One region of the Virgibacillus alimentarius genome, then DNA from elsewhere that is predicted to be linked to it. Evidence: riboswitches for the same ligand, from Rfam matches in the RefSeq annotation. Region 1 holds a riboswitch; each other region holds the start of a gene.
What was found. Region 1 has a riboswitch for preQ1 ahead of J2Z81_RS07355 (QueT transporter family protein). Riboswitches for the same ligand answer to the same signal wherever they lie in the genome.

Region 1 (10,930 bases):
AGGTATAATTTCTTTGTAGTCTTCTTGATTGAATTGTATGTCATCCGTATTTCCAGGTTTATGCTGACTGGATTCTTTTTCCGTACTACAACCTACCATTGTCATAAAGAGTATTCCTAATGAAAATAAAACGGCTAATCTCTTCATGCGCACTCCTTCCCTAATACCAGTTTATTTTAATACTATTCTAACATAATTCATAATATTTTAATTTGAGAAAAGATATTGATAACTCAACCATTTAAGTGACTTTAGGAATAGTAAAATAGAGATCGTGTCCATGAATATTCCTCTTCCTATAGTGTTAAAGTAAGGGGTATATGGAGCACCTAAAAGAAATGACGAAAGAGTGGGGTATTCATGTTATTACAAAGATGCAGTAAAATACAGTTTGTGATTGTTATCATCATTTTCAGCATGGCGGTTCATTTTCATATACCAGTTCAAGCTTCCATGTACCCTTTGCAGACGAAGTATCCAGATATTATGCTTTATAAAGGAAAGACGGATAAAAAGGTGATTGCATTAACTTTTGATGATGGGCCCGATCAGCGTTTTACACCGCAAGTCTTAGAAGTATTAAAGAAACATAATGTCAAGGCGACCTTTTTTCTACTAGGTACTCGCGTTCATAAGTATCCGGAGATGGTAAAAAGAATAGACCGAGAAGGCCATATCATTGGGAATCATACATATTGGCATCCGGACCTGACAAAAACTGGTAAACAAAATTTGGCATGGGAAATAGAAAAAAACGAAAAGGAATTGAAGGAGTTAACGAACAATGTAACAGACTTATTCCGTGCTCCTTATGGTGCAATGAATGAAGATCTGGTAGAGAAACTAGGGGAAATGGGTTATCGTGGCATAGGCTGGTCGATTGATTCAGAGGACTGGAAAAGTTTGACTCCAGAAAAAATAAAACAAAATATACTTAATTATGTTCATCCTGGTGCGATTATTTTGATGCATAGTGCAGGGCATTGGTCACAAGATCTATCAGGAACAGCTGAAGCACTAGATCAGATTATTCCATATCTAAAAAAGAAAGGTTATGAATTTGTTACGGTACCAGAGCTTTGGTCATGATTGCCCAAATATAGATCAAACTAATTTCTTTCATCGTTAATCAATATGTAAGAAGGACATCTCATCATGAATAAAGAGATGCCTTTAAAAGGATCAATGCTTATACTAATTTATCAAAATGCATTCGTTTATGAAGTGCATAAATAATAGGTATTCCTAGAGCCATTACTACAAATTCGCCAATTGCAGTAGTCAGCCAAGTAATCAGAAACGGTAACCCTAAAGCTAAATTCAGCATAATTGCGATGATAAACATATTAAATGAAAAAATGATTGTGTTTGCAATCATGCGCACCCATATACTTTCAATGAATCTTCCAACTCCCATGGTCATGAGCAGTGAAATAACAGATTGTCCTACCCCGAATATCAAATCATAGATACCAAGTGGAGAGAGGAAGAGATTAGCTAAGAACACACCTAATGTGATTCCTAAGAAATACTTTTTATTGAATACAATGAGATGGTTGAACAACTCAGACAGGCGAAATTGTATATTCGTAAATCCAAATGGCTGTACCAGCACAGAAACTGCTATATAAAGTGCTGCCAACAGTCCATTGTTAACAAGTGTTTTAACATTCATAAATATTTCCCCCTAGTTTTTTTACGTGGGATGGTTTCGAACCACGGTGATATTTAAAAACTATTTTATTATACCTTTTTTTGAATAAAAGACAATAGGGATTTTGCTGGAAAAAGCGAACGATGTCATGATGATGCGAGCGTCAGTATACTAACCTAAGGAACGAGGCGAATCTTTACATGTTCATATGGTGCATCTTGATAGCTCTTGTCCAACCCTTTATTTGCTATTAATTTTTTAGAGATTACTTTTTGCTTTAACGTAAGTGTAAGCTTACTAGCAAAAGGAAATTCATTTATTGTAACGGTATCTTTGTCCACCCACTCGGTTTTTAGTTTATCCTGTTGAAAGCCGTGTAAGGAAGTGGAGAGCGGAATACCATCTCGGTAAAAGAAATGTTCCTCTTCTTTTGAGGTACCAGGTTCATTTAAACAAATATATAAAGATAAATTATCACAAAGCTGAAGAAGGCCATAGTGAAAATCAAATAAGTAGCTATCAAATGTTGATAAGGAGCGGATAATTCGGTTTCTGCGTTCTTTTTCCTTTTGTACAAAAATCTTTGCTTCCTGGGTTCTACGATTTAATAAAAATCGCATGTAATGCATACTACATAGGAGAGCTGCGTATTCATCTTCTTTTTCAACCTCATCAATCCCATGCTTATAAAGTACAGTTTTAGGAAGAATCGGGAAATTAGTAAAGGTAAAAGGGGCCATTTTTTCATCGTTCCAAAATGGTTGTTTATCGAATGATTTCCAGCCGCAATCATGATGAAAGATGGCAAATTCAACCGTTTTTTTAAACTTCGTATCAATGAAAAGAGAGTCATTCCAGTTTGCTATCATTTCACCAGAAAGCTGGGCATGGTTATCTTGTTCAATCATAATGAAATGATTAGGGTGCTCTCTAACAATCATGAATAAATCATCCTTTCAAAGAACTGTTTCGTATCGGTTATAAACTCATGATAATTCAATTGAACGGGGCATACAAATAAAAGGGAAGTTCGCTTGTGCTGTTTATTTACAGTTAATGATCAGATGGTATAATGACTAAGATATAGTAATAATTTACGAGAGGGTGAAGCTATTATGATCATTACGATTATAATCGCTGTTATTGTTGCGATTATCGTAATTTACGGTATTTCAAGTTATAACAGTTTTGTTAAATATCGTAATTGGGTTAAGGAATCATGGAGTCAGATCGATGTTCAATTAAAACGGCGGTATGATCTTATTCCTAATTTGGTCAATACAGTAAAAGGCTACGCTGAACATGAGAGAGAAACATTAGAGAATGTGATTCAGGCGCGTAATCAGCTCGTTCAAGGATCACCACAAGAGCGTATAGAAGCAGATAATCAGATTCAGGGAGCATTAAAGTCCATCTTTGCTTTAAAGGAGTCATATCCCGACCTTAAAGCAAATCAAAACTTTTTAAAACTCCAGGAGGAACTAACTTCAACAGAAAATAAAGTTGCTTATTCCCGTCAGCTTTATAACAAAACCGTAGCTGAATATAATATAAAACGTGAATCTTTTCCAAGTAATTTAATCGCAGGTATATTTGGCTTTAAAAAGGAAGAACAGTTGACGATTCCAGAAGAAGAGCGCGAAGCACCTACTGTGAATTTTTAATGGGGGATCGTTATGCTTTATAAACAAATTTTACAGAATAAACGTAAAACAATTTTTCTCGTTGCTTTATTTAGTTTACTTGTACTTGCTTTAGGGTGGGCGATCGGCTATTTGGTAAATAACGACTCGATTACTGGAATCATCATTACTCTTATTGTGCTTGCAATTTATATTCCAGTCACTTATATGACTGCCAGTTCTCAAGTTCTCAACATGTCTGGTGCAAAAGAAATCAAGAAAGGCGATCATCCGGAGTTGTTTGATATTGTAGAGGAATTGTCGATCGCTGCTCGCATCCCGATGCCAAAAGTTTATATTGTAAGTGACCCAGTACCGAATGCTTTTGCAACCGGGATAAAGCCGGAAAAAGGATCGGTGGCATTTACGACTGGTTTATTGGAAAAACTAAACCGTGAAGAATTATCGGGTGTTGTTGCTCACGAGCTTGCACATATTCGTAACTACGATATAAGGTTGATGACCATTTGTGTAGCATTAGTAGGGGTTATTATACTTATCGCAAATATTGGTTCGCGTGCTATGTTATTTGGCGGAGGACGCCGTGGTGGTGGAAATCGGAAAGCGAATCCGATTCTCATACTAGTAGCACTCATTTTTGTTATTTTAGCTCCTATTGCGGCTCAATTTGTCAAGCTGGCTGTTTCAAGGAATCGAGAATACTTAGCAGACGCTACAGCAGTTGAATTCACACGTAATCCTGTTGGTTTGATTCGTGCTTTAAAGAAAATTAGTGGTGTACCTAAAGATGTAAAAGACGCAAAAGAGGCAACTGCATCCATGTACATTGTCAGTCCATTTGGAGGCAAACGGCGCAAAACTAGGAGAAAAAGCAGCAGCCTTTGGGCAACACATCCATCAACAGATGATCGTATTAAGCGTTTGGAAAGTATGTAGATATCCGCATTTTATGTAGGTCTCTTTTTGATACAATGAATGTATTACAATAAAGAGGGTATGATTAAATTAATAGGATACTAATTAGAAAAGGACAATTATTTATGGCTTATATTTTCTTATTAATTGGGTTTGTATTGCTAATTAAAGGTGCAGATTTATTTGTTGATGGTTCATCGAATATTGCAACATTACTCCGGATATCTCCAGTGTTAATTGGATTGACAATTGTTGCATTCGGGACAAGTTCACCGGAGGCAACTGTAAGTATTATTGCAGCGCTAAAAGGAAATGCCGGCGTTTCATTGGGGAATGTTATTGGAAGCAGTATTTTTAATATTACGCTTGTTGTTGGCATTGCGGCATTTATATATCCTTTAAAAGTCGAAAGTGAGACTACAAAAAAGGAAATTCCGTTTACACTTTTAGCCAGTGTTGTATTACTTGTTCTTAGTAGTGATATGATATTACAAGGATTTGATAATAACGCATTAACCCGTAGTGATGGTCTCATATTTTTATTGTTTTTAAGTATTTTTATTTATTACGTCTTTGAGGTTGCAATGAAGAACAGACAAAAAGCAGACGATAGAAAAATACCGGATAGTGTAAAGTGGGGAAAGAGTATCTTATTCGCTGTATTGGGACTAGCTGGTATTATTTTGGGCGGGGAAATGGTTGTTAGAAATGGTACAAAGATTGCCTATTCCCTTGGAATGAGTGAAACACTAGTTGGTTTAACGATTATAGCTATAGGAACTTCACTTCCTGAACTAGTCACATCTATTGCTGCTGCGCTGAAAAAGCAAAGTGAGATAGCTTTAGGTAATATCGTTGGAAGTAATATCTTTAACATTCTATTTGTATTAGGTTCAGCATCTGTTATATCCCCGTTGGTGGTTGATGGGAAGGTGTTTATAGATCTACTTGTACTGATTTTTCTGACCGTATTACTACTTATTTTTTCAAGAACGAATTATAAAATTGGGAAAATAGAAGGAATGCTCCTTGTTTTTGGCTACCTTATATATATCGTATATATTATTTTACGCAATTAAAAAGCGGCTGTATCCCAGGTTCCGTCCTGAGATACACAGCCGCTTTTTAATTTTCAATATTAGAAGGGATAGATATTTTTCTATTTTCATAATCTTTACATTTTATTTATGGCATCTTAATACTACCTTAATAGTCAGTTGATAAGCTAGTTATTAAAGAGAGGCAATACTGGATTTAAATGGTTATGTTGGAGGTGAGGCAGTTTAATAAAGATGTGTCAAAGCATTGATGAAGGAGATTTTTCTAATACTAAAAATGGAGGAATGATCATTGAGAAAAATACTATTCGCGATGGTTGTAACATTTATTATCTTTATGTCCGTTGCATGTCAGTCTAATAAAGACGAAAAAAATTCCTCAAGTGATAAGACAGCCAAAGCAAGTGGAGACAAAGTAGAAATTACATATTGGTACGCGTGGGGAGATAAAATTGGAGAAAACAATGAAAAACTAACTGAAATGTTTAATGAATCTCAGGATGAAATTCATGTGACTGCGGAATACCAAGGTACATATGAAGATCTTCATGCGAAAACACAGGCAGCATTCGCAGCGGGAAATGCTCCTGAAGTAACGTTAAATGAAATCGCATCAATTGGTGTATTTGCAAAATCAGGAATGACAGAAAATTTAACTCCATTTGTTGAGAATGACGATATAAATCTCGGTGATTTTATCCCAGGACTTATGGGGAACTCTTATGTGGATGATGAATTATATGGTTTACCTTATTTACGGAGTACACCAATTCTTTATATGAATACGACAATGCTAAAAGAGGCTGGATTAGACCCTGAAGGACCGAAAACGTGGGAAGAATTTGAAACGTACTTAAAAAAGCTTACAAAAGAAGGAGAGCATGTTGGTATGAGTATGCCGGCTGGGATTTGGTTTTATGAAGCATTTGTCGCACAAAGTGGCGGACAAATGATTTCGGATGACGGAACGGAAGTAGAATTCAATGGGGATGCTGGTGTAGAAGCGCTTGAATTTTGGAAAAAAATTGAAGACAAAGAATATGTTAAAGTTCCTGAAGGAGATGAAGCGGGAGATATTGCCAAGCAGGACTTTGCTAACGAACGTGCGGCTATGATCTTTTCATCCACTGCAGACCTCTCTTACATGCTTACACTTGCAGAGGATAATGACTTTGCGTTAAATACAGCATTCATGCCATCCAATGAAACGCATGCTGTTCCAACAGGTGGTGCGAATATGGTTATGACAGCTGGGTTGGATAAAGAAAAGCAGAACGCTGCTTGGGAATTTATTAAATGGATGACTGCAAAAGAACAGACGATTTTTGCAAGTAAATATACGGGGTATCTACCAAGCCGTTTATCAGCGGTAGAATCTGAAGAAATGAAAGAATTATATAAAGAAATGCCTCAATTTAAAGTGGCAGTCGATCAATTGGAATATGGTCACGCACGGCCAATGGAAGAAGCGTATCCAGAGATTTCGATGACACTTCAAGATGAGATTTTAAGAACACTGCTTGATGAAGATTTAGACCCTCAAGAAGCATTAGATACTGCAGCTGAAAAAGCAAATGGAATGCTTCAACAATGATATAGGGTTTACTTTGCCATTAATATTGTGGCGTTTGGCGCAAAAGGAGAGCGTTTTGAATTGCCAGCCCTTCGTAATGCGATAATTCTTTTTTAAAAGGAGATGGTACGTATGGCGGAGATCATACTGAAAAATATATCAAAAAAGTTTAAAGAAGAGGAGGTAGTGAAGAATCTAAATGTAACGATTCGTGATGGGTCTTTTACTGTGCTGGTAGGCCCTTCAGGTTGTGGCAAGTCAACTACGCTCCGAATGATTGCTGGACTTGAGCAGCAGTCTAGTGGGGATATTTGGATCGGGGATGAGTGTGTCAATGACCTCCCCCCTGGGAAACGAAATATTGCAATGGTTTTTCAAAATTATGCTTTGTATCCAACGATGACTGTGAAGGGAAATATAGAGTTCGGTCTTAAAAATAAAAAGGTTCCTAAGAAGGAACGGGAGAAATTGATTAGAGAAATCTCAGAGATTGTCGGCTTGACAGACTACCTTGATAAAAAGCCAAATAAATTATCAGGGGGACAAAGGCAACGTGTTGCCTTAGCACGTGCTATGGTTAAAAAGCCGAAAGTTTTTATTTTAGATGAACCGCTGTCGAACTTAGATGCAAAGCTGCGCAGCCAAATGCGGTCTGAACTAATTCAACTGCATAAAAAATTAGGAACTACGTTTGTTTACGTTACCCACGATCAGGTGGAAGCAATGTCGATGGGTGATGAGATTGCTATTTTAAATAAAGGAACCATTCAGCAAATGGGGAGCCCGATGAACGTATACCATGAGCCAAATAATATCTTCACAGCTGAATTTATTGGAACACCGGCAATGAATATCTTTGAATACAACAAGGTAAAAGATCATTTATCCAATTTAAGCAGAAAAGTTAAATTTGTTGGTTTCCGACCTGAACATGCATTACTAGCTCTTACAGAAAAAGAGAAGGACGCCGGTTACCTCAAACTGGCCAGTGAGATTATAACAATGGAAACATTAGGAGCTGAAACGATTTATACAGTAAAAAATGAAGCTGGAGTTATGCATATAAAAAGCTTTATTCCTCCTTTTGAGAATGCTAAAGAACTCTTGGTTTCCATTCCATACGAAAAGCTATACTTCTTCGACCAGGAAGGGAAGCGATATCGTTCTGTCTCCACTAGACAAATGGATACTGCTTTAGCAGGTGGAGCCTAATTATGACGTGGAATAAGATTCGTCCTTATCTAATGATCTCTCCAGCAATTCTAGTATTTAGTTTGTTTTTCATCTACCCGATCTGCTACATGATTTATTTAAGTATGCATGATTGGAACTTCGTTAGCCCGGAGAAAAACTTTGTTGGTACAGCTAATTTTACAAACCTTGTTTCTGAAAAAGAGTTTATTGAAGTGATGCAAAACACGTTTGTATATACAGCTTTAACCGTATCATTAACGATTATTATAGCACTGATACTCGCTGTTTGGCTTAATAAATCAGGGACAATATATGGATTTGTTCAAGGAGCCATCTTCAGTCCGCACATTATATCGCTTGTTTCTATTTCAATGTTGTGGATGTGGTTAATGGATACGGATTATGGACTCTTAAACTGGTTTTTAAACTTGTTTGGTCTCCCGAGTGTTCCTTGGTTGACAGACCCGAGCACATCACTTCTATCTCTTGCTATCGTTGCAATTTGGAAAGGAATTGGTTTTAATACGCTAATTTTTATAGCAGGGCTGCAGAGTATTCCACGTGATATTTATGAAGCGGCTGCATTGGATGGAACGAATAGAATTCGTACGTTTATTAAGCTGACATTGCCGATGCTCTCACCTACTTTGTTTTTCCTGACGATTATAGGTATCATTAATTCGTTTCAGGTATTTGAAACAATTTCGATCATGACTCAGGGTGGTCCTATTAATTCCACCAATACATTTGTTTATTACATTTATGAATATGGATTCCGTTTCTTTAAAATCGGGTACGCTTCAGCAGCTGGTGTTATCTTGCTCGTTATTATTAGCATATTTACGATCATGTATTTCCGATTGCTCGCCCGCCGTGTACATTATCAATAAGGAAGGAAGGGAGTTAAATGAATACTACCATTCCGTATAAACTCCTGAATGGTATAGGGATTCTCATTGTTGTCAGTATTTTTGCATTTCCATTTGTCTGGATGATATCTACATCGTTCAAATCGTTAGGGGAGACAATGATTTTTCCTCCTGCATGGCTGCCGGAAAGTCTACATTGGGAGAATTTTACTGCTGCATGGAATTCTGGACCTTTTTTAACCTATTTTAAGAACAGTATATTTGTTTCAATAAGTATATTAATCTTGCAATTTTTGACTATTATACCTGCAGCATATGCTTTTGCCAGGTATCAATTTAAAGGCAATAAATTCTTTTTTGCACTTACAATGATTACATTGATGATCCCTGCACAACTCATATTTCTGCCAGTCTACTTACAATTTAGTGCATGGGGGCTGCTTGATACACTTTGGGCACTAATTCTCCCCTTTGCTTCCAGTGCGTTTGGTATCTTTTTGCTGCGCCAATCGTTTAAACAGGTACCAGAAGAATTGTTGGAAGCTGCACGTTTGGATGGGGCAAGTGAATGGAAAATTATTTTAAAAATTATGATACCTATTGCTAAACCAGTATTGATAACGTTCGGACTTTTTAGTTTTATTACACACTGGAATGATTATTTCTGGCCACTTGTCATGACAACAAGTGATGTGACACGAACGCTTCCATTGGGAATTGCAAAGCTTCGTGAAGTAGAGGGTGGTGTTGCCTGGCATATTCTTATGGCAGGGAATATGATCCTTGTTATTCCAATATTAATTGTATTTTTCTTCGCACAACGCCAAATTATCCGTGCCTTTGTTTATACAGGTATAAAGTAAAATGATAATCCATGAAAAGGGGAGTGTAAGGGATGAATAGTTGCATTGCACACCGCGGATGGTCGAGTAGAGCACCTGAGAATACAATAGCTGCATTTATACTAGCTCTGAATGAATCAAAAATTTCTGCGATTGAACTAGATGTGCATCTTTCTAAAGACGGGGTCCCTGTTGTCATTCATGACCATACACTGGAACGTACTACGAATGGGAAAGGCCCAGTAAGTACACAAAGTGCACTTGATTTAGTTCAACTGGATGCAGGAATATCATTTGGACCGCAATTTGTTGGACAAAAGATCCCTTTATTGGAAGAAGTAATGGCATTAGCAAAGGGAAAAAAGCGGCTTTTGATTGAGTTAAAGCAAATGGGTGAGTTGTATGTGGGACTGGAAGAAAAAGTTGCCGAGCTCATCAATAAATATAACATGTATCATCAAGTAGTAGTTATTTCTTTTGACCATGAATCAGTAAGAAAAGTGAAAGAATATGATCCGAAAGTTGAAATAGGCTTGGTTTTCACAGGACGGTTAACAATGCTAGCTGAGCAAGTAGATTATACAGGAGCTAGCTATCTATCAATCCAGCATAGGTTTATTACTAAGGAATTAGTAGAATTGTTTCAAGATAAGTGTGTGCAACTTGTGGCATGGACGATCGATGACGTCGGATCTCTAAATCGTATGAAGGGAATAAGTGGAAACATCCACATTACAACCAACCGCCCAGAAATAATGATAGAAGATGTTAAGAAAGCGAAAAGCGAATTTATAGGCTTAGAACATCGTCCTGTCGTTTCAACGGAAAAAACAAATGAATTACGGGTATTTAAAAATAAAAAGTAGGTGAAACGATGAAACAATTAACAGTTTCCTTTATTATTCCCTCTTTTAATGAAGCTTTAAATGTTGCCGCTGTGCTTGAAGCAATCAGAAGAGAAATGGTTCAGTTGCACTATAAATATTATGATTATGAAGTACTTTTTATTGATGATGGCAGTACGGACGGAACGATAGAAACGATTCAAAGCTTGGCATTTGATTATCCGGAAGTGAAATACTTGTCTTTTACACGGAATTTTGGCAAGGAATCAGCAGTATTAGCTGGGTTGGAGCATGCTGTTGGGGAAGCAGTTATCCTAATGGATGCTGATTTGCAGCA
Region 2 (10,930 bases), on a different contig from region 1:
TCTAAAAACCGCGTTGGCATTTTTAGTGCATCTTTTCTAAATGGCGGTGCAAGCTGCGTACCATCTACAAAGATGTTAAGGACTGCTGGCTTGCGCTTTTTAAGAACTTCTTCGATAACAGAAGCTATGTCCTCCGGTTTGTCGATTGTATATCCAAGTGCTCCCATCGACTTAGCGACTTCTGCAAAATCTGGTGCTTCAATATCTGAACCGATGAATCGATTGTCATAATAATCAACTTGGTTTTTCTTCTCGGCTGCCCATGATTTATTATTAAATACACAGGCTATAACCGGAATGTCTTGTTCGATTGCTGTACTTACTTCATGCAGACTCATGCCCCATGCGCCGTCACCTATAATAGCTGCGACTGGAGAATTTGGCTCTGCCAGCTGTGCCCCTAAAGCAGCAGGGTATGCAAACCCAGTATTTCCAAATGTTAATGCTGCAATATGGCGTTTCGTCTGGTTGAATTTTAAATAAGCATTTGCTGTTGATGAAACATTTCCAATATCAGTGGAAATAATCGCATTTTCTGGTAACGCCTTTGTTAGCTCCAGTAATGCTCGGCGTGGATTAATTGGATTTCCATCCTTCATTGCTAAATCAACTAACTCTTTTTCCCAGTCTTCTTTCCTTTTACTGATCTTTTCCAGGCAAGCACGATTCTCCTGTGGTGATGGCAGCAGAGCTTGCAATTGATGATACATTTCATCACTTGTAGATTTAGCGTCACCAATAATTCCAACTTCAACTGGATGTGTTCTTGCGATATGACGCGGATTAATATCAACTTGAATGATCTTTGCATTTTTAGGGAAATAATCAATATCATAACATGGCAGGGTTCCAAAAACAGACAGGCGGGTTCCAATTGCTAAGACAACATCTGCTTCCTTCAATGTATACATGGCTGCTTTAGACCCCATGTAACCAATTGGCCCAACTGCCAGAGGATGATCCGCTGGAAAAGCATCATTATGCATATAAGATACAGCCACTGGTGCAGATAAATGTTCTGCTATATTTTTAACAGCGTCAACCCCGTCCGCATCTACTGCTCCTCGTCCGGAAATAATAACAGGATTCTTTGCTCCTTTTAATAATTCAACAGCTTGCTTAATTGATGCAGGGTCACCACTTCCTCTAGAATCAACACGATATTGATGCGGCTCTAGTATTTGATCTTCCAGTTCGCCGTAAAATAAATCACGCGGGATATCATACAGCACAGGGCCACGTTCCGCATAAGCAATTCGGAAGGCCGTTCTTAAACAGTCTGCAACCCTGCTTTTATGTGTAACACGGACCGTTTCTTTCGTAATCGCATCAAAAATTGAGACTTGATCAGCTTCCTGGAAACCATCCCACCCAATTGTAGGTGTTCCTGCAGATGGGGAAATCACAACCATCGGTGTATGTGCTTGATTTGCAGCAGCAACCGAAGTGACCATATTTGTAATTCCCGGTCCATTCTGTCCAATAACAACCCCTGCAACTCCTGAAACTCTTGTATACGCATCTGCCATATGTGCGGCGCTTTGTTCATGCCGAACCGGTAAGAACCTGATTCCAGCAGTCGGGAATAGATCCAACATATCCATAAATGCGGAACCAACAATCCCATAAACTTCTTTCACATTTTCTGCTACCAATGTTTCTACAATAGCTTCACTCGGCGTCATTTTCACCTTTTGATTTGTTGCTTTTCTTATTTCTGCCTGTTGTTTTACCATCCATCATACCTCCTAAAAATCTAATGTTAACAATCTATCATCATCAACAATTGCTTGCTGGAAGATGAATAAGTGTATTTTTCATTTTTTCGCGTTTAAGTTTTTTCAACTCTTCAACAAATACATCTGCCGTTGATTTTAAAACTTGGTCTTTTCGAACAGCGATATAAAAATATCTATTAAACGTTACATTTTTTATGGTGTATGCTTTAAGTAATTGAAGCTTTTGCTCTTTTTTGATGGCATGATTAGAAATAATAGAGACCCCTAACCCAGCTTCTACCGCTGATTTAATCGCTTCCGTACTTCCTAATTCCATTACGATATTCAAATCATTGATCGAAATTCCGGCATCTTTTAAGTGATTCATAAGAACAGACCGTGTACCAGACCCTTTTTCTCTCATAATGAGCGGGGTGCTTTTTAATAAATCATGGGAAATTCTTATCTCATCTTGAGAAAAATAATCCGGAGCAGCAATTAAAAGCAGTTCATCTTCCCAAAATGGCTCAAATATCATCTTCGGATCTTCAATTGGTGTCTCCACCAAACCAACATCAATCAATTGATCTTTCATATGTTCCACAATATTATTGGAATTTGTAATATCTACACTCATATTTATTAAAGGATACATTTCCTTTAGTCTTTTTAAGAATTCAGGCAAAATATACTCACCAATAGTAAGGCTGCACCCAATACTTAAATCCCCGTACATGAACTCTTCTATTTTTAATACTTCTTTTTTTGCTACATCATTTAAATGAACAATCTCTTTTGCGTATTTTAATAAAATGGATGCAGATTGTGTCATTTCTACTTTTTTTGTTGTGCGTTCAAATAGTTTCGTATCCAACTCTTCCTCCAACGCCTTCACTTGTGCTGTAATGGTGGGTTGTGTAACAAATAAAATTTTGGCCGCTTCAGAAAAGCTTTTCCTCTCTGCAACTGCTATAAATGTTTTTAACCGTTCATAATTCATCTACATGACCATCCTCTTTGATCTACCAATTTTATGTGATGATAAAGTTTCCATTTATAGACTGTGAATGACAGATGTAACCGTATTTACTACAAAATCTAAATCTTCTTCTGTGCTTGAAAGTGGTGGAGCAATGATAATCACATTATTTTTTCCCGGAACGGTATCCCCATTTTTACCAATGATTAGTCCTCTTTTTTTGCATCCTCCCAGAACTTTTCCTATCGTTGCATCATCAAGCGGTGTTTTAAATTTTTTATCTGTCACCATTTCCAATCCAATTAAAAACCCTACTTGACGTACCTTACCTACATTTTCGTGTTCCTCCAATTGTTTAAACTTACTAAGTTTCGATTTACCTAACCGATCGACACGGTCAATAATTTTTTCCTTTTCAATGATTTCAATATTTTTTAAAGCGACTGCACATGCTGCCGGATGTCCGCCGTAAGTGGATACATGACGGAAATGGTTATCCTTTCCCTGTTCTTTAAACACATCATAGATTTCAGATTTTACCGCCGTTGCACCTAATGGCAAATACCCACTCGTTAGTCCTTTCGCCATTGTAACGATATCAGGCTGCACTCCTTCAGCATGCATGAATCCAAACATTTTGCCCGTTCTGCCATATCCAGATACCACTTCGTCCATAATGAGTAGTACATTATATTTTTTACAAATTTCAGCGACACGTTGAATATACTTCATCGATGGGATAAGAACACCACCGCCAGAGATAAATGGTTCCATGATGAATGCTGAAACTGTTTCTTCTCCTTCCCAATTAATCATTTCTTCAACTAATTGCGCTGCTTTTAGGTCTGTTTCTTCCGGAGATCCATTAAAAATAGAACGGTAACTGTACGGTGGATAGACATGTAAAAATCCTGGTGCACTAGGATATTTCACGCGGCGATTTGCTTGCGCTGTTGCACTTAAGGCACCTAGTGTTGAACCATGGTAGGCGCGATACCGTGAAATTATTTTATATTTTCCTGGATTTCCAGTTTGAATATGGTATTGCTTAGCAATCTTAAATGCAGTTTCATTCGCTTCTGAACCACTATTTGAAAAAAACGTTTGATAATCTGCGCCTAATAATTCACTAATTTTCCCCGCTAATTTCACAGCTGGCTGGTGACTCATTGTTAACGGAAAATAAGAAAGACTTTTCATCTGTTCAGCTGCAGCATCTATAATTTCTTGCCGGCCATGCCCTAAATTCAAGCACCATAATCCAGAAACACCATCTAAATATTTATTTCCTTTTTCATCCACAAACCATGATCCTTCTCCTGATGCGGCTATTGTATTCTTTCCTTTTGGATCGTATCGATGCATTGCGTTCCATAACTTATCTTGAGATACTGCACTCCCTACTTCTCTTTCAGTCTTCATCATTCAATCCCCCATTTCATTTATTAAGTACCCCCATAAATTTTCTCAGGTAAAGCTTAAGTAATAGAAACTGGTTTCATTCGAATCGAAGACAACAAATTCCCATAGAGGAAATCGCTTTCATTTACTTTTGCGATAATTCATGAGGCTTACTAACATTAAAACTGCAGTACAGCTGAAACTCATGTTATCTACTTTTTTATTTCTCAAGAAATTTTAAAATAAATGAAAATCACTCCGATCCATCTTTGAATAATAACTATTACAATTCGATTGAAATGAAGATCCTTAAATACATCATGATGTCCGTACCAGTTACGTTGTAATAGATTACATTTAGTATAATGGATAACTGGGTGAATTTTCAATATTTTTATTAAATTCAGTTATTTATTTATTAAATAATGATGATAAGATATATTAATAAGTCAATAATTAGCCAAATTTGCGGGATAGATTAAGTTCAAACGCATACATATCGCTACGATAAAATGCTTCTTCCATCTCGATAATATCATTTTTTTGATCCTTAATAATCCTTTCAGCAATAAGCACATGATTTTGTGGGCTAATTTCCAAATAACCTTTATCTTCATTTAATAACGGGCCACTTTTTATTGTTTGGTTTGCCTCAGCAAATTGGATGCCAAGTTCATTTTCCACTAAATCATATAACGTAGCATTGTCCAAATCATATTGTATAAGTTCTTTCCCTATTTCAACCGGATAATAATGACGCTCAACTCCAATTGGTATATCATCCGCGTAACGAACTCTTTTTATAAAGTACGCTTCTTCAAATCCGGTGCGTTCCCTAATATAGGTGCTCGGTACTGTTCGATAATGCGTTACAAGCTTAGCCCCAGGTCTCATTCCCATTTGCCGGATGGTCTCCGTTGTACTGCTTAAATTACCAAGCCAATCATGGATTGGTTTTAATGAGACAAACGTCCCTTTTCCATGTCTTTTTTCAAGAATTCCCTCTTGCACTAACAGACTGATCGCTGCCCGAACTGTACTACGACTTACATCATATTTTTCCATAAATTTGCGTTCACTTGGAATTTGGCCTGAAAAGACTCCTTTCGTTACACCTTCCTCAATAACATCTTTTAACTGTACATGTAGTGGAATGGAACTATTTTGATCTAGTGACATTGCTCTCACTCTTTCTTAACGTCAATGATAATTTTTTAGCTTATTTCTTGAATGATCGAATAGCCCCGAATAATGGAAAACATCCATTATTCGGGGCTTTATCTTTATATCCTTATTCTTTGTCAAAGTAGTCTGTTATTGCTCCTTTTGAGGAACAAGACACATTATGCGCATATTTACCCAGCACACCTTTTTTCATTAGCGGTGGTGCAGTCCAATTTTTTCTGCGACGTTCTATTTCTTCTTCGGAGATATCCATAGAAATGAGAAGCTCGTCCGCATCAATGGTTACCATATCGCCCTCCTTAAGGAATGCGATTGGTCCACCTGTCTGCGCTTCTGGCGCGATATGACCTACAACAAGTCCATGCGTACCGCCGGAGAATCGGCCATCCGTTAATAGTGCTACCTTTTCTCCGAGTCCTTTCCCTACTAAAATAGCAGAAATAGATAACATTTCCGGCATTCCCGGTCCGCCTTTAGGCCCTTCATAACGTATAACGAGCACATCGCCCTCTTTGATTTCATTATTAATTACCGCCTCCGTTGCTTCTTCTTCGGTGTTAAATACACGCGCTGGTCCTGTGTGCTTTGTAACTTTCAACCCGGAAACTTTTGCAACTGCACCGCTTGGAGCCAAATTTCCCTTTAAAACAACTAACGGGCCATTTTTTCGAAATGCTTTGTCAAATGGTAATATAATCTCTTGACCTTCTTCTAAAGAAGGAGCTTCCTTCGCATTTTCAGCAACTGTTTTTCCTGTAACAGTCAAACAATCACCATGCAGGTAACCTGCTTCATAAAGTAATTTCATTACTGCAGGGATACCGCCGATGCGATGTAAATCTTCCATTACATATTTACCGCTTGGTTTTAAGTCAGCTATATGTGGTACATTTTCTCTTATTCTATTAAAATCATCAAGAGACAGATCTACACCGATGGATTGTGCCATCGCAAGTAAATGTAATGTAGCATTAGTCGATCCGCCAAGTGCCATTACTACAGTAATTGCATTTTCAAATGCTTCTTTTGTCATAATATCTTTCGGGTAAATTCCTTTTTCAAGCAATGTGTATACTGCTTTACCAGCCTCTTCACAGTCTTTTGCTTTATCTTTAGATTCAGCAGGGTGTGATGAACTACCAGGCATACTCATCCCCATTGCTTCAACGGCAGAAGCCATCGTATTTGCGGTGTACATTCCTCCGCAAGAACCTGCTCCAGGACAAGCATGACATTCGATATTACGGAGTTGTTCATCACCAATATCACCATTATTATGCTTTCCTACTCCTTCAAAAACAGATACAATGTCCAGTTTCTCGCCATTTGAAAACCCTGGAGATATTGTTCCGCCATATACAAAAACAGCAGGAACTTCTGCTCGGGCAATCGCAATCAAACACCCTGGAATATTTTTATCACATCCGCCAATTGCTACAAATCCATCTAAATTTTCCGCTCCTACAACGGTTTCGATGGAGTCTGCGATAACATCTCTGCTTGGCAAGGAGTAGCGCATTCCTTCCGTTCCCATTGATATCCCGTCTGAAACTGTAATCGTATTAAAGATGAGTGGTACACCACCGGCTTCTCGTGCTCCTTTTTTAGCACTTTCAGCTAAACCATTTATATGTATATTACATGGTGTCACTTCACTCCATGTACTCGCTATACCAACCATCGGCTTTTTAAAGTCTTCATCGTTCACGCCTACTGCACGCAACATGGCACGATTGGGTGCTCTTTTTGGGTCGTCACTAAACACTTTACTTTTGATGCGTAAGTCTTTTTCCATCTGTATTCCCACCCTATATTTTTCTTTTTATAAAAGTTTACTTTTTTCTATTATAACGATTCTTTTAAAAAGTGCAATAATTTTGTTTATAATTGCTGGAATATGGCAAACTATCCCTTTTAATCAAAGCTACATATAGATAAAGGAGTAGCTAAAAAACTACCCCTTTGACCATGTTATCGGTTATCTATTTTTTCAGGATACATATCATGGTTCATCATCCGATGCTCTGCCATTTGTTCATACTTTGTACCTGGCTTGCCATAATTACAGTACGGATCAATTGAAATACCTCCGCGTGGAGTGAATTTCCCCCATACTTCGATATATCGCGGATCCATTAAGTTAATTAAATCATTCATAATCATATTGACACTCGCTTCATGAAAACCACCGTAATTTCGGAAGCTGAATAAATATAATTTTAAAGACTTGCTTTCTACCATTTTAATGTCCGGGATATAACTTATATATAATGTTGCAAAATCCGGTTGCCCTGTCATCGGACAAAGTGTTGTAAATTCCGGAAAATTCATTTTGACAAAATACTCTCTGTCCGGGTAATCGTTATCAAATGTTTCTAATAGCTCCGGATTATAATCAAATACGTAGGTTGTCCCTTTGCTCCCTAAATGGGTTAACCTTTCTAATCCATCATCTTTTTTATCTACCATCCTTCATACCTCCTGTTTTCCGCCATTAAAAAAAGCCAGGCCCTAAGGCACATGGCTTTACAAACAGCTGTCCTTAGTTTTTTTAAGAGGGTTAATGCTAAGAACCTCTCCGCTTTTTGCAGGATATACTCGATTTATTATAAGAATGATCGATTTAAATGTCAATCAGGGAAGCATATTAGTAGACCGATCCCGCGATCTCGGATCAATTCCCACCCATTACGGAAGCCATTACCGCTTTTTGTGCATGTAATCTATTCTCCGCCTGGTCAAACACAACGGAATTTGGACCATCAATGATATCTGTTGTCATCTCCTGTCCACGTACAGCCGGAAGACAATGTAGAAATAAATAATCATCTTTTGCATATTGAACAAGCTCTTGATTAACCTGGTATTTAGCAAAAGCTTGCATTCGATCATCCATCTCATCTTCACATCCCATACTCGTCCAAACATCTGTATAGATGATATCTGCATTTTCTACAGCTTTTTTAGGATCATTTGATTGCTCGATTACCGCCCCACTTTGCGCGGCCAATATTTTTGCTTTATCCATAATAGCATCTTTTACTTCGTATCCTTTAGGAACAGCAAGTGAACAATCAATTCCCATCATGGCACAGCCAATAATGAGTGAGTTTGCCATATTATGTCCATCTCCAACAAAAGCAAGCTTATTTCCTTCCAAATTCCCTTTTTTCTCATAAATTGTAAGAAGATCTGCAAGTACCTGGCACGGATGAAAATCATCTGTCAGTCCATTAATAATCGGAATTGATGCATTTTCTGCAAGCTCTTCAATTAGTGCATGTTCAAAAGTACGAATCATAATGCCATCAACATAACGGGACAATACCTTTGCTGTATCTGCGATGGTTTCCCCTTTGCCAAGGTGTATATCATTTTTGCTTAAAAATAAAGCATGACCGCCAAGCTGGAACATTCCTGTTTCAAATGACACTCGTGTTCTAGTTGAAGATTTTTCGAAAATCATACCCAATGTTTTTCCTTCAAGTAAATGATTTGCTCCTTTTGAACGCTGCTTCTCTTTTAATTCCAGTGCATAATCCAAAAGAAATAAAATCTCCTCTTTTGTAAAATCTTGTAATGTTAGAAAATGCTGTCCTTCTAAAGTAGTTTTTATATTTTTGCTTTTAGTGGGGACGAACATGTCGTCATCACTTCCTCTTTTTAGATTTCCCCTTCCTCAGGGGATTTGTTATTCATTTAAATGGATGTGATTGGTTTTTTAAGATTTTCAGCGATAAGATTTACAGCCTTATCTATTTCCTGCTGGCTTACTGTTAATGGGGGGAGTAGACGGATTACATATGGCCCAGCATTTAAAACAAGTAATCCTTTTTCAATAAGGCTGGGGATAAGAGCAGTAATATCTTCCTTACATTCAATACCAACCATGAGCCCTTTCCCACGTATATCGGATACAAAGCTGGATGTACCAATCCGTTTGTTTAATTGCTCTTTTAAATAAATACCTTTTTCTTTTACTTCATTTAAAAAGTCCATCTGAAACACGATCTGTAAAACTGCATCCGCGGCTGCCATCGCAACCGGATTACCGCCAAATGTGGACGCATGACTGCCTGGTCCAAAGAAACTCGAAAGATGCTCTTTAGCGATCATCGCTCCTGCCGGGAGTCCATTCGCCAGTCCTTTTGCTGAAGTAATAATGTCTGGCGAAATACCGTAATGCTGATACGCAAATGGCTTACCAGTTCTTCCAATACCTGTTTGCACTTCGTCAATAATAAGTAAAATATTATTTGCTAAACAAAGCTGTTCTATTTCTTTTATAAATTCTAATTTTCCATCAAGGACGCCGCCTTCTCCCTGAATTACTTCAAGCATGATTGCTGCTGTCTGGCCGTCTATGGTGTTTTGTACTGCTTCGATATCATTAAACGGTACATATACAAACGACTCAAGCATCGGCCCAAATCCCGTATGAACTTTTTCCTGTCCGGTAGCGGCCATCGTAGCAAATGTTCTTCCATGAAATGATTGATGAAATGTAATCACTTTCGTCTTACCTGTTGCTTTTCTCGCTAATTTAATGGCTGCTTCATTCGCCTCTGCTCCACTGTTACAGAAAAAGACAGATGATCCAGAACTGCTTGTAGTGAGTAATTCAGCTACACTTTCTTGAATCGGCACGTGATAAAGATTCGAAACATGCCAATATTTAGTTAGCTGAGTTTCTACTGCTTTTTGTACATCGGGATGGCGATGTCCTAGGTTGCAAACCCCGATCCCCGATCCAAAATCTAGATATTCCTTTCCGCTCGTATCTTTTACAATCGTTCCTTTTGCTTCTGATACCGATAGTTCAAATCGTTTATATGTTGGAAATAACGCAGTCATTTTACCACCTCCATCGATTTTGTAATAACCGTTCCTTTCAATTTCATGTCTGCTTTGATAACGGAATGCTTCCCATCAACAATCATTACTTCACGCAATTGTTCATTTAGACTTTTGAGTGCTGCTTTAACTTTAGGTATCATACCGCCATAAATTGTACCTGTTTCTATTAAGTGTTTAATTTCCTGCTCTGATATTTCTTCAAGTAATTTACCTTCCTTAAGTATTCCAGGTACATCGGTAACAAAAATTAACTGTTCTGCCGATAAAGCTTCAGCAACTGCACCTGCTACGGTATCAGCATTCACATTGTATCTTGTTCCATTCTCACCGAGGGCTATCGGAGCAATGACAGGCACAATACTAGCAGCTATTAAATGATGAAGTAACGGTACATTGACATCTGTTATTTCTCCTACCAATCCGTAGCGCTCTATATTTTTGGAAACTGCTGTCAGGGTCATTGCATCCGAACCAGATAACCCAATTGCTTGTATCCCAGCTTGATTAAATTTACGTAGCAATTCATTATTCACTGATCCATTAAGTACCATCTCGGCAACATCCATAACTGGTTCTGTCGTTTTTCGGAGACCGTCGATAAATTCCGTTTCAATTTTTAACGTATCCAGCATTTCTTTTATTGCTGGACCCCCGCCATGAACGATAACCGGCTTGTAACCTGCTTGCTGTAAAGTTAAAATATTGGCAAAAAATTCAGTAGACAAAACATTGATAATACTTCCGCCACATTTAAGCACAATTACATCCTGCACCGCTTACACCCCCTCAC
Region 3 (10,930 bases), on a different contig from region 1:
TGGATGGTTAGTGATGGATAATGATACGAAGGAATTATCCGTAATGAGCACACCGAACCAGGATACACCTCTTGCTTTTAATAAAGAGCCACTGCTTGTGATCGACGTTTGGGAACATGCGTATTATTTGAAGTACCAAAATCGCAGACCTGAATTTGTCACAAATTGGTGGAATACAATAAATTGGGATAAGGTGAATGCATTGTATAATGATGCATTAAAGTAAGGAAGTTGAAGAACATAAGTAAGGTATTTCAGGTAATTTAAATTAAAGCCATGTTAGGTCTTCCGGGGTGGTAGCCGGAAGACCCTTTTCGCGTACGATCCCTTTGATTTTAAAATCATTTAAAATTTCAGATTTCGGTTATAATTTCTTAACAAAATTAATACGATATTTATGTTACGATGGAAGTGAATTTGTTGAGGAGAGGAGTTAAAAAGATGGAGGTATGGTACGTTAGTTACGGGTCTAATATTTGCGAAGACCGATTTCTATGTTATATTAATGGATCTACTCCCCGCGGTGCCGATAAAAAGGAACGTGGGTGCACGGATAAAACACCACCGAGAAGAAATGCGATGGTGGAGCTCCCTTACCCATTATATTTTGCGAAAGAGCAGAGTAAATGGGGAAAAGGAGGGGTTGCTTTTATGGGACATGACTTTATGGAGACAGCACGAACAATAGGAAGGAAGTATCTTATCACGAGAGAACAGTTCTCTGAAGTCGTTGCCCAGGAGAATAAGAAGCCTGGACTGGAAATTGACTTTAAGACAATCAAGAAAAAAGGTGCCGTTACAATCACAGATGGATGGTATGGTACGATATTTTATCTTGGTGATGAAGATGGCTTTCCGATGTTTACATTTACCGCTAATTTTCCAGTAGATGCAGCAATCTTTACGAAGCCTTCTGCAGCTTATTTAGCTACGGTTGCTGAAGGGTTAGGTGAAATTGGATTGAAAAAGAATGAGATTATTGACTATTTTCTTGAAAAACGGGGAGTCAAAGAGCATTTTACAGCTGATTCTTTAGCGGAGTACATCTTTCATAAGCGGGAAAACATTTTTTAGTTTAATTATCTTTGATTCCCATTTATCTATGGTACACTTAATGTACAATCAAAAAAGAATACTGCATTGTGCAGGAGAGGTTCGCAATTCCATCCCTCTATAAAAAACTAAGGAGACAGAAACAGCACAACTTCCTTGGTGTTGTTTTTTTATTTTTTGATGGAAATAATGGTGGCGGCCTTTTCTTTTTTCATTGTTAAAAAGGAGAGGAGAATGAAAATGGACAATAAAAAAGCAGTGGTTGTTTTCAGTGGTGGCCAAGATAGTACAACTTGCCTGTTCTGGGCACTGGAAAAGTTTGATCATGTGGAAGCGGTGACGTTCCGGTACGGGCAGCGGCATATTGCTGAACTTGACTGTGCCAGGGAGATTTGCAAGGAACTTGATGTTCCTCAGCATGAACTGGATATGTCTTTACTTAATCAGCTGGCACCAAACGCCCTTACAAGGAATGATTTAGACATTACAGAAGATGAGGGTGAACTGCCATCGACGTTTGTCCCAGGGAGAAACCTGTTGTTTCTTTCATTTGCTGGGGTACTAGCAAAGCAAATCAACGCTAAACATTTAATTACTGGTGTCAGCGAGACGGATTTTAGCGGATATCCGGATTGTCGGGATGCGTTTATGAAATCATTGAATGTCACATTAAATTTATCCATGGATGATTCGTTTGTTATTCATACCCCATTAATGTGGCTGGACAAAGCTGAGGTTTGGGAGCTTAGTGATCAATTATATGCTTTTGAGTATATCAAAGAAAATACATTAACTTGTTATAACGGACTAAAAGGCAGCGGATGTGGAGAATGTCCATCATGCAAATTAAGGCAAAAAGGTTTGAAGCAATATGAGGAAAAACGAGCAGGAGTGAGTGCTAAATGATGCAACAGATCTATCCAGTCACTGCACATTCGTATGCATATGAATTAAATAAGGATTTTCATTTTTCCGCGGCTCACTATGTTCCCCATGAAGATGCAGGCATCTGTCAATATATGCATGGACACACGTATTACGCCAATATTACCATTGCTGGGGATGAACTGGATCATACTGGTTTTCTTGTTAATTTTAGAACAATCAAGGAATTGATCCAGAAACGATTTGATCATGGCGTAATGAATAAGGATTCAGCCTTTTCAGATATCCATGCAACAGCATTTCCGACTACCGAAGTGATTGCACGTGTTACGTATGAAATTGTTCAGGATTATTTAAATACACTTTTGAATCAACCTGTGTGCCTACAAGTTTTCCTTAGGGAGACACCTACAAGTTATTGTGTTTACCGTCCTAAGGAGGCAAAAAAATAATGAAGATACCAGTACTTGAAATATTCGGTCCAACCATTCAAGGCGAAGGAATGGTTATTGGAAGAAAAACAATGTTCGTCCGGACGGCAGGCTGTGATTATGGGTGTTCCTGGTGTGATTCGAAATTTACTTGGGACGGTTCAGAAAAAGATTTGATACAAATGATGGAACCAGAAGAAATTTTTGATGCTTTAAAAGCTAAGGGCGGAAACAAATTCAATCATGTTACAATTTCTGGCGGGAACCCGGCCTTGTTGCGTCAACTGGGTGAATTAGTTGATATCCTGCACGATACGCAAATACAAGTAGCTCTAGAAACCCAAGGAAGTAAGTGGCAGGATTGGTTTACGCAAATTGATGATTTGACAATTTCACCGAAACCGCCAAGTTCAGGAATGAAAACAGACTTTGAAAAACTGGACTTTATTATTGATGCATTAAATAAAAAACAGCAAGGGATGTATAGCTTGAAAATTGTCATCTTTGATCATGCGGATTTTAACTATGCGAAAGATGTCCATCAACGCTATCCTGATGCAGCACTTTTCCTTCAGGTTGGAAATGAACACATTGAGCAAACAAATGATGAACAACTGATCACTCATTTACTGAAAAAATATGAACAGCTGGTTGATCTTGTAATGGAAGATGAAGTATTCAAAGATGTTCGTGTGTTGCCACAGTTACATACGTATTTATGGGGGAATAAGCGAGGCGTTTGAAAAAAAGACAAGCGATACACACAAGGAAAAGAATTGGATACCAATGTCCGATTCTTTTTTTGTTATAAATTAAAATTATAGATGTCATTATTTTTGATACTTAAAAAAGTCATCTTCATGAATCCGGGCAAACGGATACTTCCTTATTATTCATACGGAGTTTTACATCTTGATCATGAATTGAAAGCGGGATTGATCTTTTTTAGTGATAAAAACAAATGAACTTGTCTATTCTTTCATAGTTATTTCACCACCTTTTATTTCGGAGGCGTCTGTAAATGTGCCAGATGGAAAAATGAATGTCCAAGGCATGCTTGTTTCCTTTTGCACTTGTGAAGGAAGTGAGAAATTGGATGATGCGATGACTGTTCTATTTTTTTCGTAAATGAATTGTTGGTGATGAAAAAGAACTGGTCTATCAGTCGAGTTATGAATGATTACCGTGACTAGCAGTTCTCCTTTATGATTGATTGCTTCCCATAAAGGTGTGAAGTGAATACTGCAGCTGGAAAAGCGTGTATGATGAAAGGATTGTTCGATTTGCTCTTTATCTTTTACAGATAATGTCTTCTCCCATGCTGGGTGAAAAGTTAGTTTTTGCATAAGGATCCCTGCCATTTTAGATATTTTTGATCATGATGGAAAGTAAATTGCCATTAATGTTAGGATACATGAAACGAAAGAATAACGCGATTATTTTATTTGAATTTGGACAACCTATACGTGAAGAAATAGGACAGGAGGACGTAGACATGTCAGAGCAAAATAAAAATCGTAACAAAGATAAAGGACGGCAAAATAATAAGAATAAAAACAATAAGATTGGCAGAAATGATGCAGAGTTTGCAGAAGATAGTGAGTTTCTTAATTTAGAAAATAAGAAAAACAAAAGAAAAAGAGGATAAAATTAAAAGATAATCTCTTCTTGCTAATAGGCATGTAAGGGATTATTTTTTATCCGATATTGACATCATCGTCAAATTGACTATATTGATAATACAAGATTTTTATGAGGACGTGAAAAATGATGTTTGCTAAATGGAAAAGTATAATCATTTTGATTTTTAGTACCTTTCTTTTATTCGGCTGTACGGTAGAGGGCATTCTAGAAAACGGTGACGGTAGTAATGAATTAGAGAACACTACTTCTGACTCATCGATTACATCTATTTCCGACTTATTTGATACAAAATACTTCAAAGACGGAGCGCTTGAACATATATTTGAAGGGGAAGTTAATCAAAGGAACCAGGCGGTTGGTTTTCATTATGATGGATTTCCTACAAAGAAAGGAAATATTGTTCAGGGTACGGAAACGAAACCAAATGCATCCGGTGTTTATGAGGCGGAAATTGAGGTGAATGGAGTTTCGAAAACATCAAATGGTGGAAAATCTACTTTTTTCCCGAAAGAATGGAATGCTCAGCAAGTCGTCGATGCGATTAATGAAGCATATGAGGCTAAAACATGGATAAACGGGAATACATATGCAGGGCTAACATCGGAGGGGATGGAAATCAGCATGTACCTGGATCAGAAAGAGAAAATCATATCTGCATTTCCGGTTTATGAAGGAGGATAGTTTATGTATCAATTTCGGGAAATTACATTGAAAAATGGCTCACAAGAAAAGAAAATATTAACGATCGAATTTGATCAACCTGAAATGAAAATTGTCGGTGAGTTTCTCATGGCTGACGCTCGTCTTGTTGATGATAGTGTCCTAGAAGCTATTGAGCGTGTGTTAACAGGTGTAACAGAATGCGTGGAGTCTGGCGGAAATAGATGTGGACTTATTATTAAGGCTGATACAACGGTAATTTACGATTTGTTTGAAGATGATGCTGATGTCGAGACATATCCACCCTACGAGATGGAGACAAAAAAGCTACGAGCGTTAATTAGGGTGTGGATTGAAAAATTGGATGAATGGAAGAGGTCAAATAGATGAGCGTTTAAAAAGATGAATTGGTATACTGAACAGAAGGAGTGACAAATATGATTTCTCATTTTTTAGAATTCCACCCAATCTTGCAAGCATTGATTGCAACATTGTTTACATGGGGGATGACAGCCTTAGGTGCTGCTTTGGTGTTTACAACAAAAGGGTTTAACCAGCGATTTATGGATAGTATGTTAGGCTTTGCTGGTGGCGTCATGATCGCTGCGAGTTTCTGGTCTTTGCTTTCACCGGCTCTTGATATGGCAGAAGGGAGAAGTGTCCCTGGATGGATTCCCGTCTCGATTGGTTTTATGCTTGGGGGTATTTTCCTGTGGATTGCTGATAAAGTACTCCCGCATCTCCATCCAACTTCTTCGATGGATCAGGCAGAAGGAATTCACGCAGATCAAAAGAAGCGCAGTACCTTACTCGTTTTAGCCATTACATTACATAATATTCCCGAAGGTCTTGCGGTTGGGGTTGCCTTCGGGGCGGTTGCCGTTGATTTACCAACTGCATCACTTTCGGGTGCCATTGCGCTTGCGATTGGTATAGGCATTCAGAATTTTCCCGAGGGTCTTGCTGTTTCAATGCCACTTCGGCGCGGAGGGATGTCGCGTGAAAAAAGCTTTATGTATGGACAGGCTTCCGGTATGGTTGAACCTTTCGCGGGGGTTATAGGAGCATTAGCTGTAACTTTTATTCAACCTCTGTTACCTTATGCATTGAGCTTTGCAGCAGGTGCAATGATTTTTGTTGTAGTTGAAGAAGTTATTCCGGGTTCACAAGAAGAAGGGAATAAGGACCTTGCGTCGATAAGCGTGATGATCGGTTTTACGGTTATGATGATTCTTGATGTAGCACTTGGATAGTTACCTGTTACGTACGATTCTCCTATACAGGAATGTTATAGTTTTGAATAATTTGTTGAAAATTTAGTGATATTCTTTTCAAATAAAGGATTGAAACTGACGTAACGTCATCTTGTATACTGATATTACATTTCCGTTTTGGACTAGAAAATATCATTCGATGTCCATAAGAAAAAATACGCAGGGGAGACATTGCATATGGCCGATGTGATTATTCCGTATCAGTGGGAGATATTTATTAGTCTTGAAATTTTTTCATGGCTTTCACTCATCTTATTTTTAGTGATACGTTATGCTTTTAGGCGACAAGCTTTGGGTATGTTGTTTTTATTTATATTTATTGCCGGGACAATGCTGGAGGGTGTCTTGGCATTTGTGGTATATAAAAAAACAGGAGAGATTGAAACATTCCAGATTATTATAACAATCTTCATATTATATGCCTGCACGTTTGGTATTTCCGACTTTAAAAAACTGGACCGATTTATGAAGCAAAAAATTGGAAAGTGGAAAGGAGTGGAATTACTTACAGAAAAAGATCGTCGCATTATGAGGCGTGAAAATGATCCACGTTTTATCGCTCGTAAATATAGGCTAGGCTGGTATGTTCATACATTTGTATTTGTTGTGGTTCATTCCTTTTTTTGGGTATATTTCGGAGATCATTCCCGTTCACTAGTAGAAGTTTTATCAGACTGGTCTTGGATGGAGGAAATGGATGGCGTACCGGAAAATGGTCCGTATCAGAAAGAGGTAATTTATCCAATTAGCGTAATATGGGGAATTGTCTTCGCAGCTGATACAATCAATGCTTGGTACTATACCATTTTTCCTGAAAAGGATAAGAAAAATCCGAGTGCATAGTAGTGGAGGTGGATGATTTGATTTCGATAAAGGAAGTGACAAAACAGACTGGCATAACAGTAAGAACATTACGTTATTATGACCAAATTGGCCTATTGCACCCGGCAGGTAAAACAGAGGGCGGACATAGACTGTACGGTAAAAAGGAACTTGCCAAACTCCAGGAGATCCAATTTTTAAAGACATTAGGATTCAGTCTGCAGGAAATTAAAAATATGCTCTTTGATCATCAGTGGGATTGGGTTAGCTGTCTGCAAAATCAATTAACCTATATTCAAAAAGAAAAGGATAAACTGGAAGAAATTGAGTCAACCATTAAAGGCTTAATGAACAATCTGACAATGGATGGAGATATTAACTTAATCGATATGCAAAAACTAATAGAGTTATATAAGCGTAATATGGATCAGCGAATGGAATTTAGAAATCAATTATTTAATGAAGATGAAAAAGAATTATTAGATCTTCTGCCAAATGTTAATAGCGGGGATCCGGATACACTTGAATGGGTTTCTTTGTTAGGGCAATTAAAACAGCATATGTCAAAAGGGGCTCAAGCACCTGAAGTACAACGTATCATTAGGCGCATACATGAAAAACAAAAAGAAACTTTTGGGGATAACGATGCTTTTCTTAAGAAGCTGTGGGAAGTTAGGAAATCACCTGAAAAATCACAAAAGGTAGGCTTCTATCCTATTGAGTCAGATGTTTTAGAATTCATGGAAATTGCCTCAGAAATATTTTTAAATAGAAAACAGCATGATTGATCAAGTGAAAAAAGAATTGGACCCGAGCCAATTCTTTTTTGGTTGTTTTAAATCGACATAAAAGATACTGCAGTGACCCACAATAAGGAGTTGAATAAGAATGACGAGTCAAGTAGAACAATTAGCCGAAAGTAAAGTTAAGAACTATCGTATACAAGGACTTGATTATGCGAATTGCGCGAAAATATTCGAGGAAAATGTAAAAGAATTGCCTGGAATTCAAGAAGCTAAAGTAAACTTCGGAGCTTCAAAAATTGCTAGTAGGAGAGGCGACAATAGTGGACCTGGAAAAAGCAGAAGCATTTGAATTTAAAGATCCGAAATGAACATGAACAAAAAAAGAACGGGGACCTTTTTGGAAACAAAAAGAAAATATAAAGGTCTTTGCTTTGGCCATCATCTACAAAAAATTACAAAATTTGCAAGACACATAGACTCATTCATGTTAAAATAAGGGTGTCAATGAATGGCGGTTGAATGGTGGTTGAATGAAAGGAGAGGTGTTCGTGGAGGAATGGTTTTCGGTAAGTCAGTTAAGTAAACGGACTGAAATTCCAGAAACTACTACTAGAAGATATTTAAACAACTTTGAAGAACATTTCCGCTGGGAACAAAGAGGCAGAGGAAAAAAGTATCATCCTGAAACGATTGAAATTCTGCAGCGAATCGCATATCTTTATGGAAAAGATTATGAAACAACGGAAATTAAAAGTATTTTGTCCAATGAATATGCATTTACAGTAGATGACAATCAAGAAGATACAATGAGTCGGCCTAGAAACCTCGATTCTCCTATGAATTTTGAGGAATTTAGACAGCAGCAAAATGAGTTTAATAAGCAACTATTAAAGCAACTCCAAGAACAGTTGGATTATATAAGGAATATACTAGAAAATCAAAATGTAAAAAGTGAAGAAATAAAGCAGCTTGACCAACCAAAAGAGAAACGGATCGATCGTTTCAACCAAATTATGATTGAACGTAAGGTTAATAGAATTCTGGAAAAAGAAGCGATGGCTCTTTGGCAGAGGCAGCCAATGGAGCAACGAAAGAAACGCGTTGGTTTATTCCGGAAAGCAGAAGACATAGACAAACGTGATCAATTTATAAAAGAATATGTTGATGAACGTTTTGAAACATATTTAAAACGGGAATTTGAGCTTGAACACGATTAAAAAGCGAACAGTGCCAGGCACTGTTCGCTAATTTTTCACAAATGATTGTTTTTCCTATTAAATTATATTATCATTAGAATGTTTAATCATATAAAAGTTTACTTGTGAAAATTATCACTTGTTAGAATAACTGAAAGCAAAGGAGCAGGACATTGGATATTGGAATAGATAAAATTGGCTTCTATGCACCTCATTTATATGTAGATATGAACAAATTAGCTGTCTCAAGAGAGGTAGAGCCAGAAAAATTTACAATTGGGATTGGACAAGAGAAAATGGCAGTTGCACCAATTACTCAAGATACGGTGACATTAGCAGCCAATGCAGCGCTTGATATTTTGACTGAGGCAGATAAGGAAAAGATCGATTTTGTCATTTTTGGCACAGAGACAGGGGTTGATCACTCAAAGTCTGCCGGTGTCTACATCCATCATTTGCTTGGAATGAACCCTTGGGCACGAACAGTAGAAGTGAAACAGGCATGTTACGGTGCAACGGCAGCCATCCAAATGGCAAAAGGACATATTGCATTAAATCCGAGCAGCAAAGTATTGGTGCTGGGAGCTGATATTGCCAGATACGGATTAAAAACTTCAGGTGAAGCGACACAAGGTGCTGGAGCTATCGCCATGGTCATTAGCGCAGAACCAAAGATTATGAAACTTGAAGAACATAGTGCTTATTTAACCGCTGATGTTATGGACTTTTGGCGGCCAGTTTATTCGGAAATGGCACTTGTAGACGGAAAGCTCTCGAATGAACAATACATTTCATTTTTTTCAAAAATATGGGGGAAATATAAAGAAAAAAGTGGTCTAGCGCTTCAGGATTTTGAGGCAATTTGTTATCATTTACCATATACAAAAATGGGTTATAAGGCATTAAAAACGGTATTGGATGAAACGGCAGAAGAAACGCAAGAGCGATTACTTTCAAACTATAAAATCAGTACGCAGTATAGCAGAAATATCGGAAATATTTACACTGGTTCGTTATATCTGGCGCTACTTTCTCTCTTAGAACAAAAAGAAGATTTAGCTGCCGGCTCAAGAATTGGTTTATTCAGCTACGGGTCAGGTGCTGTAGGAGAATTCTTTACCGGTATATTGCAGCCGAATTACCGAAATTATTTAAATACGAGACAACATACGGAATTATTTTCAGCAAGAACGGAAGTATCCGTTTCTGAATATGAACAAATTTTCGCTGAAACGTTGCCTAAAGATGGCACGTCCATTGAGCTTGATACCGATCAAGATCCCGCTAAAATTTGTTTGGCTGGTATGAAAGACCATATGCGGCAATATATTCATAAAACGAAATAGAAGAGATTTATTCCCTTAGATTTTTCTGCTTTCTAAGGGTTTTTCTTTAAGAGGGTAAAATGGATACGATAACAATTTTTGGGGGTTTCATTCATGTCCTACACAGACGATAGTTTAGCATTACATACGGACCTATACCAAATTAATATGGCGGAAACATATTGGGAAGACAATGTTCATAAGCGAAGAGCTGTATTTGATTTGTATTTTAGAAAGCTGCCATTTGACAATGGAATTGGTGTTTTTGCAGGGCTTGAGAAAATTATTGATTTTATTCATCACTTCCGCTTCAGCAAATCGGATTTAATTTATTTAAAGGAAGAACTTGGTTATGCTGATGATTTTATTGACTATCTGAAGACGGTACGTTTTACTGGTAATATTAAATCCGTACGTGAAGGGGAAATTGTTTTTGGAAATGAGCCAATTCTCCGTGTGGAAGCACCTCTTGCTGAAGCACAATTAATAGAAACGGCATTGCTTAATATCGTTAATTATCAGACGTTGATTGCAACAAAGGCTTGCAGAATTAGGCAAACCGTTGGAGAACAGCAATTGATGGAGTTTGGAACAAGACGAGCACATGAAATGGATGCTGCTATTTGGGGAACCAGGGCAGCATTTATAGGAGGTTTTGATTCAACGAGTAATGTAAGGGCAGGTAAATTATTCGGTATACCTGTCTCAGGAACGCATGCTCATTCGATGATTCAAGCTTATAGGGATGAATATACAGCATTTAAAAAATATGCCCAAAGACATAAAAATTGTGTGTTTCTGGTAGATACGTACGACACTTTGAAATCGGGCGTACCAAATGCGATTAAAGTAGCTAAGGAATTAGGAAATCAAATCAACTTCACAGGTGTTCGT

Region 2: linked by a shared signal. The riboswitch ahead of queF (preQ(1) synthase) and the one ahead of J2Z81_RS07355 (QueT transporter family protein) in region 1 are both predicted to bind preQ1.
Region 3: linked by a shared signal. The riboswitch ahead of queC (7-cyano-7-deazaguanine synthase QueC) and the one ahead of J2Z81_RS07355 (QueT transporter family protein) in region 1 are both predicted to bind preQ1.

The regions. Positions count from the first base shown of each region.
Region 1 covers NZ_JAGIKX010000010.1:5,584-16,513, reverse strand. The annotation lists gene J2Z81_RS07365 (serpin family protein) at 1-147, opposite strand, end outside; gene J2Z81_RS07360 (polysaccharide deacetylase family protein) at 361-1,089, shown strand; gene J2Z81_RS07355 (QueT transporter family protein) at 1,190-1,675, opposite strand; PreQ1 riboswitch class I at 1,682-1,726, opposite strand; gene J2Z81_RS07350 (DUF3891 family protein) at 1,831-2,595, opposite strand; gene J2Z81_RS07345 (LemA family protein) at 2,770-3,318, shown strand; gene htpX (zinc metalloprotease HtpX) at 3,331-4,233, shown strand; gene J2Z81_RS07335 (calcium/sodium antiporter) at 4,338-5,291, shown strand; gene J2Z81_RS07330 (ABC transporter substrate-binding protein) at 5,563-6,864, shown strand; gene J2Z81_RS07325 (ABC transporter ATP-binding protein) at 6,976-8,055, shown strand; gene J2Z81_RS07320 (carbohydrate ABC transporter permease) at 8,058-8,927, shown strand; gene J2Z81_RS07315 (carbohydrate ABC transporter permease) at 8,945-9,769, shown strand; gene J2Z81_RS07310 (glycerophosphodiester phosphodiesterase) at 9,802-10,614, shown strand; gene J2Z81_RS07305 (glycosyltransferase family 2 protein) at 10,623-10,930, shown strand, end outside.
Region 2 covers NZ_JAGIKX010000003.1:55,710-66,639, reverse strand. The annotation lists gene xsc (sulfoacetaldehyde acetyltransferase) at 1-1,736, opposite strand, end outside; gene J2Z81_RS03520 (selenium metabolism-associated LysR family transcriptional regulator) at 1,780-2,718, opposite strand; gene J2Z81_RS03515 (aminotransferase) at 2,773-4,119, opposite strand; gene J2Z81_RS03510 (GntR family transcriptional regulator) at 4,555-5,277, opposite strand; gene ilvD (dihydroxy-acid dehydratase) at 5,390-7,078, opposite strand; gene queF (preQ(1) synthase) at 7,255-7,752, opposite strand; PreQ1 riboswitch class I at 7,820-7,866, opposite strand; gene argF (ornithine carbamoyltransferase) at 7,958-8,926, opposite strand; gene J2Z81_RS03490 (acetylornithine transaminase) at 8,983-10,137, opposite strand; gene argB (acetylglutamate kinase) at 10,134-10,913, opposite strand; gene argJ (bifunctional glutamate N-acetyltransferase/amino-acid acetyltransferase ArgJ) at 10,927-10,930, opposite strand, start outside.
Region 3 covers NZ_JAGIKX010000033.1:678-11,607, forward strand. The annotation lists gene J2Z81_RS13180 (superoxide dismutase) at 1-226, shown strand, start outside; gene J2Z81_RS13185 (hypothetical protein) at 442-1,074, shown strand; PreQ1 riboswitch class I at 1,145-1,191, shown strand; gene queC (7-cyano-7-deazaguanine synthase QueC) at 1,294-1,959, shown strand; gene J2Z81_RS13195 (6-pyruvoyl trahydropterin synthase family protein) at 1,956-2,390, shown strand; gene queE (7-carboxy-7-deazaguanine synthase QueE) at 2,390-3,112, shown strand; gene J2Z81_RS13205 (SLAP domain-containing protein) at 3,341-3,715, opposite strand; gene J2Z81_RS13210 (hypothetical protein) at 3,865-4,017, shown strand; gene J2Z81_RS13215 (EndoU domain-containing protein) at 4,137-4,694, shown strand; gene J2Z81_RS13220 (hypothetical protein) at 4,698-5,063, shown strand; gene J2Z81_RS13225 (ZIP family metal transporter) at 5,111-5,926, shown strand; gene J2Z81_RS13230 (hypothetical protein) at 6,125-6,790, shown strand; gene J2Z81_RS13235 (MerR family transcriptional regulator) at 6,808-7,557, shown strand; gene J2Z81_RS13240 (heavy metal-associated domain-containing protein) at 7,658-7,864, shown strand; gene J2Z81_RS13245 (MerR family transcriptional regulator) at 8,064-8,732, shown strand; gene J2Z81_RS13250 (hydroxymethylglutaryl-CoA synthase) at 8,885-10,057, shown strand; gene J2Z81_RS13255 (nicotinate phosphoribosyltransferase) at 10,151-10,930, shown strand, end outside.